Regions from separate parts of the Enterobacter cloacae subsp. cloacae ATCC 13047 genome, predicted to be linked through region 2. Evidence: predicted binding sites of a transcription regulator. Region 2 holds the regulator's gene; each other region holds the start of a gene.
What was found. Region 2 encodes LexA, which represses DNA repair genes until DNA is damaged. Its sites were predicted from a motif close to TNCTGTATGTACATACAGNA; they were not measured.
Positions count from the first base shown of each region.

Region 1 (2,203 bases), 2.0 Mb from region 2:
GATATGCAGCTTGTGCTGGAGGCCATGCAGGAAGCAGAGCGACGCCTGAACCCGGTTGAGCATCAATATCAGGGGGCCGTACATGTGCAGTTGCCGAGCGGCCTGGGCCAGCTCGTGTTGCCGCGCCTGCTGACGCTACAGCGCATGAATCCTGAATTACATCTGCAGGTTTCGCTTGATGACCGCATCGCCGATCTGGTCACCGAAGGGGTGGATGTGGCGCTTCGGCTGAGCGCGGAGCCTCCACAAGCCCATGCCGCACGCGTACTGGCACGCATTGAAACGCCGCTCTTTGCCGCCCCGTCATTCCCGCCGGTAGAGTCCGTGTACGCGCTGGCGGCGCTTCCCCACGTACGATTCAGCGGCATCCCGCTGGACGCACCTCTTCGCCTGGTTTCTGATGACGAAACGATTGATATTGCAGTGAATACCGTTTTCCGCGCCAATACCAGCGACGCCCTGTTACAGGCGCTGGAGGCAGGCATGGGTATTGGCGGTATGCAACTACCGCTCGCGGCACGGGCGTTGCAAACCGGCACGCTGGTGCAGGTACTCCCCGCGTGGCGGTTACCCGACCGCTTTCTCTATGCGGTTTATCCGGACGCTCGCTTTATTCCACACAGGGTCAGAAGCGTTGTGAGGGCCATAGAACAGCTACTGCATGAAATAATTAAGAAAAATTAAACTTTCCAGGATGCATACTCGCCAGCGCGCCTTGTTGAACTAAAAATTTTCGACTTTCAACGAGTTCCGGAAAATTCCCCTCCCGTCTCTTGATCGTTCTGGTTAATCATGAATACTGTATATAAACACAGTAATATGAGTTAACCATTATGCAGTTGATCTCTCCTTTGGGGCCTGATGCCACGCTATTGCTTCCGTTGTTTATGGAGCGGGTGCCCTGTGGCTTCCCCAGCCCTGCTCAGGATTATGTCGAGGATAGCCTTGATCTGAACAAGCTGGTGATCAAACACCCCAGCGCGACCTATTTTGTCAGGGTGAGCGGTGATTCGATGATCGGCGCAGGCATCAGCCATGGTGACCTGCTGGTGGTTGACCGTTCGTTAACCGCCGTTCATGGCGATATTGTGATTGCGGCGGTCGCGGGCGAATTTACCGTGAAGGAGTTGCAAACGCATCCGCGTCTTCAGCTCATCCCCCATAATCCTGATTACGCGCCGGTCTTTTTTGCCGCAGAAGACGAACTGGAGATCTTCGGCGTTGTGACGTTTACCCTGAAAGCTAACCGCCATGTTCGCGCTCGTTGACGTAAACAGTTTTTACACCTCCTGCGAGACGGCGTTTCGGCCCGACCTTAAGGGGAAACCCGTGGTGGTCGTTTCAAACAACGATGGCTGTATCATTTCACGTTCAGCAGAAGCAAAAGCATTGGGGATCGGCATGGCCGGTCCCTACTTCAAGCTGAAGGATGAGCTGAGACGCCAGAAGGTACACGTCTTTAGCTCCAATTATGCGCTGTATGCGGATATGAGCCGCCGGGTGATGACCATTCTCGAAGAGATGGCCCCGAGAGTGGAGATCTACTCGATTGATGAAGCCTTTCTGGATCTGACGGGCGTCAGCCAGTGTATGTCTCTGGAGGCGTTCGGTCAGGCTATCCGCCAGCGCCTGTACAAAGAGACCGGCCTGCTGGTCGGGGTCGGTATCGCGCCCACCAAAACCTTAGCCAAGCTGGCTAACCATGCCGCCAAAACCTGGAAGAAAACCAACGGTGTGGTGGATTTATCGAATATCGATCGTCAGCGTAAATTGCTGTCACTGGTACCGGTCAGCGAAGTGTGGGGCGTCGGGCGCAGGATTAGCAAAAAACTGAATCTGATGGGGATCGAGACTGCCCTGCATCTGGCGGAATGTTCAAGCTGGGTGATCCGTAAACACTTTAATGTCGTGCTGGAAAGAACCGCCCGCGAGTTACGCGGTGAACCGTGTCTGGCGCTGGAAGAGTTTTCGCCAACAAAGCAACAAATCATCTGTAGCCGCTCCTTCGGCAGCCGTATCACCCGGTATGACGATATGCACCAGGCGATCTGCGCCTATGCCGAACGCGCCGCCGAGAAGCTGCGCGAAGAGAAACAGTTTTGCTGTTATATCAGCGTCTTTATTCGCACCAGCCCGCATGCAGAGGACGAGGTTTTTTATGGTAACCAGGCCTCCGGCAAGCTGACGATCCCCACCAACGATA
Region 1 covers NC_014121.1:2,300,556-2,302,758, forward strand. The annotation lists gene ECL_RS11030 (LysR family transcriptional regulator) at 1-684, shown strand, start outside; gene umuD (translesion error-prone DNA polymerase V autoproteolytic subunit) at 834-1,268, shown strand; gene umuC (translesion error-prone DNA polymerase V subunit UmuC) at 1,252-2,203, shown strand, end outside.
Region 1: the regulator LexA is predicted to act here: its motif matches at 798-817, upstream of umuD (translesion error-prone DNA polymerase V autoproteolytic subunit).

Region 2 (2,203 bases):
TACTGCACGCCGAGTAACCACCCCAGCAGAACCAGATTGGCCAGCGACGCGGGCGCGCTGAGCCAGCGAATTTCAAGGAAGCGTCGTGCCTGCTCCAGTACCGCCTCGCTGCCGCCAACGACATGCAGCGCCAGATCAATCAGTGGGGTACGTAATATAGCGATTAACGCGCCTGCCCCAAGCGCCAGAATTAACGGCTGAACCAGCGCGCGCGCCAGACGCAAAGGATCTTTAGCACCGTACGCCTGCGCCGTAAGCCCGGTGGTACTCATGCGCAAAAAGAGCAGGAGCATAAAAAGGAAGCTGGTCGCCGTCGCGCCAATCGCCACACCGCCCAGATAGATGGGTGAATCAAGGTGACCAATAACTGCCGTATCCACCAGCCCCAGCAGAGGAACGGTGATATTGGAAAAAATCATCGGCAGTGCAAGACGCCACAATGCCTTATCGGATGCCGTAAGCAGTGACATGAAAAAATACCGGGAGTGGATAAAGAATCAGGCCACGGCAGATCCGTAGCCTGTCAGGATGAGATTACAGCCATTCTCCGTTGCGAATGACCCCTACCGCCAGCCCCTCGATAGAGAAGTTTTGTTCGCGGAGGTCTACCACAATCGGGGAAAACTCGTTGTTTTCCGGCAGCAGCTGAACCGTATTACCTTGCTTTTTCAGGCGTTTAACGGTGACTTCATCATCGATGCGTGCCACCACAACCTGGCCGTTACGCACGTCTTGCGTTTTATGCACCGCAAGCAGATCGCCGTCAAGAATACCGATGTCTTTCATGGACATACCGCTTACACGCAGCAGGAAATCCGCGCTCGGCTTGAACATGCCGGGATCAACCTGGTAGTGGCCTTCAATATGCTGTTGCGCCAGCAGAGGTTCACCTGCCGCGACGCGCCCCACCAGCGGAATGCCCGTCTCTTCTTCCACCAGCAGGCGGATACCGCGTGAAGCACCCGATACAATCTCAATTACGCCTTTACGCGCCAGCGCTTTCAGGTGTTCCTCGGCAGCGTTCGGAGAACGGAAGCCCAGACGCTGCGCGATTTCCGCACGCGTGGGTGGCATACCCGTCTGGCCGATATGATCCCGAATGAGATCAAACACCTCTTGCTGCCTGGTCGTTAACGCTTTCATTCCGCCCCCTGGGTGTATATACAGTTATGCTGTGAGTATATACAGTCAAAGGCGATTTTGGAACCAAAAACTGCACAAAAAACCAGGGACTTAATTATTCCTCGAGGCTCATCGGAAATGTGACCAAAGCAGCGTGACCCAGGTGATGACCGCAGTGATAATCGCCAGCAACACGGCAGCAGAGCCCATGTCTTTTGCCCGGCCAGAAAGTTCGTGGAAATCAGAGCCAATACGGTCCACAACGGCCTCAATAGCGCTATTAAGAATTTCCACTATCATCACCAACAGCACGGAGCCGATCAGAAGCACGCGGGTAATGGCATCAACATCAAGGAAACAGGCGATAATCACCGCGACAATCGCGGCGACACCCTCCTGGCGAAACGCGGCTTCGTTGACCCAAGCGGCGCGAAAACCTTTCCAGGAATAGCCAGCAGCTTTAATGATACGGGTTAACCCAGTGGTATTATTGGCCATTAAAAGAACCTTTTATTTGAAATAGCGTCAATAACAGGAGGCGCAACGTGTTGCGCTGTAGCCTGAAGTATGACGGGTAACAACAGTAATTTCGCGCGCTTTCTGTTATCCTTGCGCCGCAATTGCATTATTAACCAGAGGCTTTACATCGTTTATGTCTGGCTGGCCACGAATTTACTACAAATTACTTAATTTACCATTAAGCGTCCTGGTAAAAAGTAAGTCTATCCCAGCAGAACCCGCGCTGGAATTGGGGCTCGATACGTCGCGCCCTATTATGTATGTTTTGCCTTATAACTCGAAGGCAGACTTGCTGACGCTTCGCGCCCAGTGTCTGGCGCATGATTTACCTGACCCGCTTGAACCGTTAGAAGTCGACGGTACGCTGTTGCCGCGATACGTGTTCATTCACGGTGGGCCACGCGTGTTTACCTATTACACGCCAAAAGAAGAGTCCATTAAGCTGTTCCACGACTATCTCGACCTGCATCGCAGCAATCCCGATCTGGATGTGCAGATGGTGCCGGTGTCGGTGATGTTTGGTCGTCGTCCGGGCCGCGAAAAGGGGGAAGAGAACCCACCG
Region 2 covers NC_014121.1:310,111-312,313, reverse strand. The annotation lists gene dinF (MATE family efflux transporter DinF) at 1-470, opposite strand, end outside; gene lexA (transcriptional repressor LexA) at 535-1,143, opposite strand; gene ECL_RS01460 (diacylglycerol kinase) at 1,252-1,620, opposite strand; gene plsB (glycerol-3-phosphate 1-O-acyltransferase PlsB) at 1,775-2,203, shown strand, end outside.

Region 3 (2,203 bases), 2.6 Mb from region 2:
AAGCGAGGAAGACTTTGCAGTGCCTTTGTCTCTACAAAATTATCTTATTCGCAAAAGCAGTAGCCTAAGTTCGATGCAAGTAACTGAAGTTACCAACGAATTCAAAGAACAGTATCCAAACATAGACAATTACACTGCTGGTGAAGAAAACGCTATAGAGAAAAACCTTGCAGCGGGAGCCTCAAAATTAGGTTCAGCGTCTGGTTATTCTGGCGGTACGGTTGGTGGCGTCTTGGGGGGGTCATATGACCTTGACGAGTAGAACAAAATTTATCATCCGATGGGGAAGCATAATCACTATTTCTTTCATTTACATAGCATCCATTTTGGTTATTGTTTTAGATTATGGGATAACGAGAAAATACACAGACATACTCAACGAAAAGACGATCACGATTGAAGCCTGTAATGCTGTGGTTGCTGAATTTGATCAGTATTACGACAGACTGATTCATGTTTCGCTCTTCGGTTACGTTGTTACTACCGTGTTGATTCTGCTCATTTTCAAGAAAGTGAGATAATCGCCAAAGGCTGGAGTGATCTAGCCTTGCCCCCTTATCCCTGATTTTAGGCATAACAAACCTAATGTCCGATTGGTGATATACGATCAAGCGGAGTGGCGAGACATCATTCGGGGTTATGTCATTACAACGTGGCTTATCAGGGCGCTCGTGCATCCTCAACAGGAACCGTGAGCCAGACGGAGACAGAGCCTGCATATCGTATTCAGACATAAAAAATCCGGGTTTAGAGGGAATGAACCTGGATTGTCTCTTACTGGCAGGATCGTTCAAATACTATTAAACGATCGGCATTAGGCCGTAAAGCCGGGCTTTTCTTTTTGCGGTGACGAAAATAAAGTGCCACAATAGTGGCTGTTTATACAGTATTTCAGGTTTTCCGATGGCTTTAACCGCGGCGCTGAAAGCGCAGATTGGTGCCTGGTATAAGGCACTCCAGCAGCAGATCCCCGACTTTATCCCCCGGGCACCACAGCGGCAGATGATTGCCGATGTGGCAAAAACGCTCGCCGGTGACGACGGGCGACATCTGGCGATTGAAGCGCCAACCGGGGTCGGTAAAACCCTCTCTTATTTAATCCCGGGCATCGCTATTGCGCGGGAAGAACAAAAGACGCTGGTGATCAGCACCGCTAACGTGGCGCTACAGGATCAGATCTTCAGCAAAGACCTGCCGCTGCTGCGCAAAATTATCCCCGAGCTGCGTTTTACCGCCGCCTTTGGCCGCGGACGTTATGTCTGCCCGCGTAACCTGGCGGCGCTCGCCAGCAGTGAGCCCACCCAGCAGGATCTGCTGGCGTTTCTTGATGACGAACTGACGCCAAACAACAAGGCGGAGCAGGAACAGTGTGCGAAGCTGAAAGCCGATCTCGACAGCTACAGGTGGGACGGTTTGCGCGATCACACCAGCCAGGCCATCGGCGATGATTTATGGCGCAGGCTCAGCACCGATAAAGCCAGTTGCCTCAACCGTAACTGTCACTACTACCGCGAGTGCCCGTTTTTTGTCGCCCGGCGGGAGATCCAGGAAGCGGAAGTGGTGGTCGCCAATCATGCGCTGGTGATGGCGGCGCTGGAGAGCGAGGCGGTGCTGCCGGAGCCGAAAAACCTGCTGCTGGTGCTTGATGAAGGCCACCATTTGCCTGACGTAGCCCGGGATGCGCTGGAGATGAGTGCTGAAATCACGGCCCCGTGGTTCCGCCTGCAGCTCGATCTGTTCTGCAAGCTGGTGGCCACCTGCATGGAGCAGTTCCGTCCCAAAACCACGCCGCCGCTGGCGGTGCCCGAGCGTCTGAGTGAACACTGTGAAGAGGTCTACGGCCTTATCGCATCCCTGAACAACATTCTGAATCTGTATCTCCCGGCGACTCAGGAGGCAGAGCACCGTTTTGCCATGGGGGAGTTGCCGGACGAGGTGATGGAGATTTGCCAGCAGCTGGCGAAGCATCTGGAAAAGCTGCGCGGCCTGGCCGAGATGTTCTTAAACGATCTCAGTGAAAAGACCGGCACCCATGACGTGGTGCGTTTGCACCGTATTCTGCTGCAAATGAACCGTGCGCTGGGCATGTTTGAAGCGCAAAGCAAACTCTGGCGACTGGCCTCTATGGCGCAGGCGTCCGGCGCGCCGGTCACCAAATGGGCCACCCGCGAAGTGAGAGACGGGCAGGTACACCTCTTTTTCC
Region 3 covers NC_014121.1:2,980,368-2,982,570, reverse strand. The annotation lists gene ECL_RS14380 (PAAR domain-containing protein) at 1-262, shown strand, start outside; gene dinG (ATP-dependent DNA helicase DinG) at 904-2,203, shown strand, end outside.
Region 3: the regulator LexA is predicted to act here: its motif matches at 870-889, upstream of dinG (ATP-dependent DNA helicase DinG).

Region 4 (2,203 bases), 540 kb from region 2:
CCAGCTCTTCACATTTCTGCAAGGCAAAGGCAAACCAGCTTTTCACTTCCGCATCCAGGCGGGTTTCAACGCTGAGATCGATAGGGCTGTGCAGCAGTGAACACGAAGAGGCCACCCATAGCTCACGTTTGCCGACGATGTCCTTAATCTGAGCATATTTTTCTGTCAGATCGGCGCGCCAGACGTTACGACCGTTCACCAGCCCGGCAGAGAGCAGCCACTCCGCTGGCAGGCGCTTGTGCAGTTCTGCAACATCATCTTTTCCATGCACCAGGTCAACGTGCAGGCCCTGCACTGGCAATTTGGTGATGGTGCCGAGGTTCGGCGTCACACCTTCAAAGTAGGTGGTAAGCAGCAGCTTCACCTGCCCGGTCAGTGCATCGTAAGCCGGTTTGAAGGCATCGAGCCACGCTTGCGGCAGTTCGAGCACCAGCGCCGGTTCGTCGATTTGCACCCACTGAATACCGCGTTTGCCCAGCTCAATCAGCACCTGTTTGTAGACCGGCAGGATATCCTTCAGCAGGCTCAGACGATCGAACGGCTCGCCTTTGACTTTTCCTAACCACAGGTAGGTCACTGGCCCCAGCAGCACCGGTTTCACCTGGTGCCCCAGCGCCAGCGCTTCGTCCACTTCATCCAGCAACTGGGTCCAGGTCAGTTTGAACTGCTGACCTTTAACAAACTCCGGCACCATATAGTGATAGTTGGTGTTAAACCACTTGGTCATTTCCGCCGCTGCCGCTGGCTCACCGGTTGGCGCACGGCCACGGCCGATGCGGAACAGCGTGTCGATATCTACCGATCCATCGTTGTTCTGATGACGAGCCGGGACATTGCCAAGCAGCAGGCTGGTCGTCAGAACATGGTCGTACCAGGCGAAATCGCCCACCGGCAGCAGGTCTACGCCCGCCTGTTTTTGCTGCTCCCAGTGGCGGGCACGCAGTTCGCGGCCCACTGCCAGCAGCTCTTCACGCGTGGTGTTTCCTGCCCAGTAGCTTTCTTGTGCTTTTTTTAGCTCGCGACGAAGGCCAACGCGAGGGAAACCGAGAGTGTGATTGCGGATTGTCATGTCATGCCCCTTGTGAAATTCGTTATTTAGACGTCCAGATGTTTACACATCTATAATTGGCAGGTACTGTATATTCCTCAAGCGCAAAATGTTCATGGCGAAGTGAAGGACTTTCATGATCGAGATAAAACACCTGAAAACGCTACAAGCGTTGCGAAACTGCGGTTCTCTCGCGGCGGCGGCGGCCTCACTGCACCAGACTCAGTCCGCCCTTTCTCACCAGTTCAGCGATCTGGAACAACGTCTCGGCTTTCGTCTTTTTGTGCGTAAGAGCCAGCCGCTGCGCTTTACTCCCCAGGGCGAGATCCTCCTGCAGCTGGCAAATCAGGTGCTGCCGCAAATTGCCAGCGCGCTTCAGTCCTGCAATGAGCCGCAGCAAACTAAATTGCGTATCGCCATTGAGTGCCACAGCTGTATTCAGTGGCTGACCCCCGCGCTTGAGAACTTCCGCCAGAAGTGGCCGCAGGTAGAAATGGACTTTACCTCCGGCGTGACGTTTGACCCGCAGCCGTCACTCCAGCAGGGCGAGCTGGATCTGGTGATGACGTCAGACATTCTGCCGCGTAGCGGCCTGCATTATTCGCCAATGTTCGATTATGAGGTGCGTCTGGTGCTGGCACCGGATCATCCGCTGGCCAGCAAGACGCGTATCACCCCGGAAGACCTGGCGACTGAAACGCTGCTGATATACCCGGTGCAGCGCAGTCGCCTGGATATCTGGCGCCATTTCCTGCAGCCGGCGGGCATCAGCCCACAGCTGAAAAGCGTGGATAATACGTTGCTGTTGATTCAGATGGTTGCCGCCAGAATGGGCATCGCGGCGCTGCCGCACTGGGTGGTAGAGAGTTTTGAACGCCAGGGCCTGGTGGTCACCAAAACCCTGGGAGAAGGACTGTGGAGCCGGCTGTACGCCGCCGTGCGCGATGGCGAGCAGCGTCAGCCGATCACGGAAGCGTTTATTCGCTCAACGCGGAACCACGCGTGCGACCATCTTCCGTTTGTGCGGAGCGCGGAGCGACCCAACGGCGATGTACCCACAGCGAAGCCAGGATCACCGCTCCCCCAATAAGGAAACTCGGCCAGTGGGGCTGTTGCTGCCAGATAGCAAGGTTTACCAGTAGCCCCGCGGGCACG
Region 4 covers NC_014121.1:5,088,969-5,091,171, forward strand. The annotation lists gene metE (5-methyltetrahydropteroyltriglutamate--homocysteine S-methyltransferase) at 1-1,069, opposite strand, end outside; gene metR (HTH-type transcriptional regulator MetR) at 1,185-2,138, shown strand; gene ECL_RS24730 (carboxylate/amino acid/amine transporter) at 2,026-2,203, opposite strand, start outside.
Region 4: the regulator LexA is predicted to act here: its motif matches at 1,134-1,153, upstream of metR (HTH-type transcriptional regulator MetR).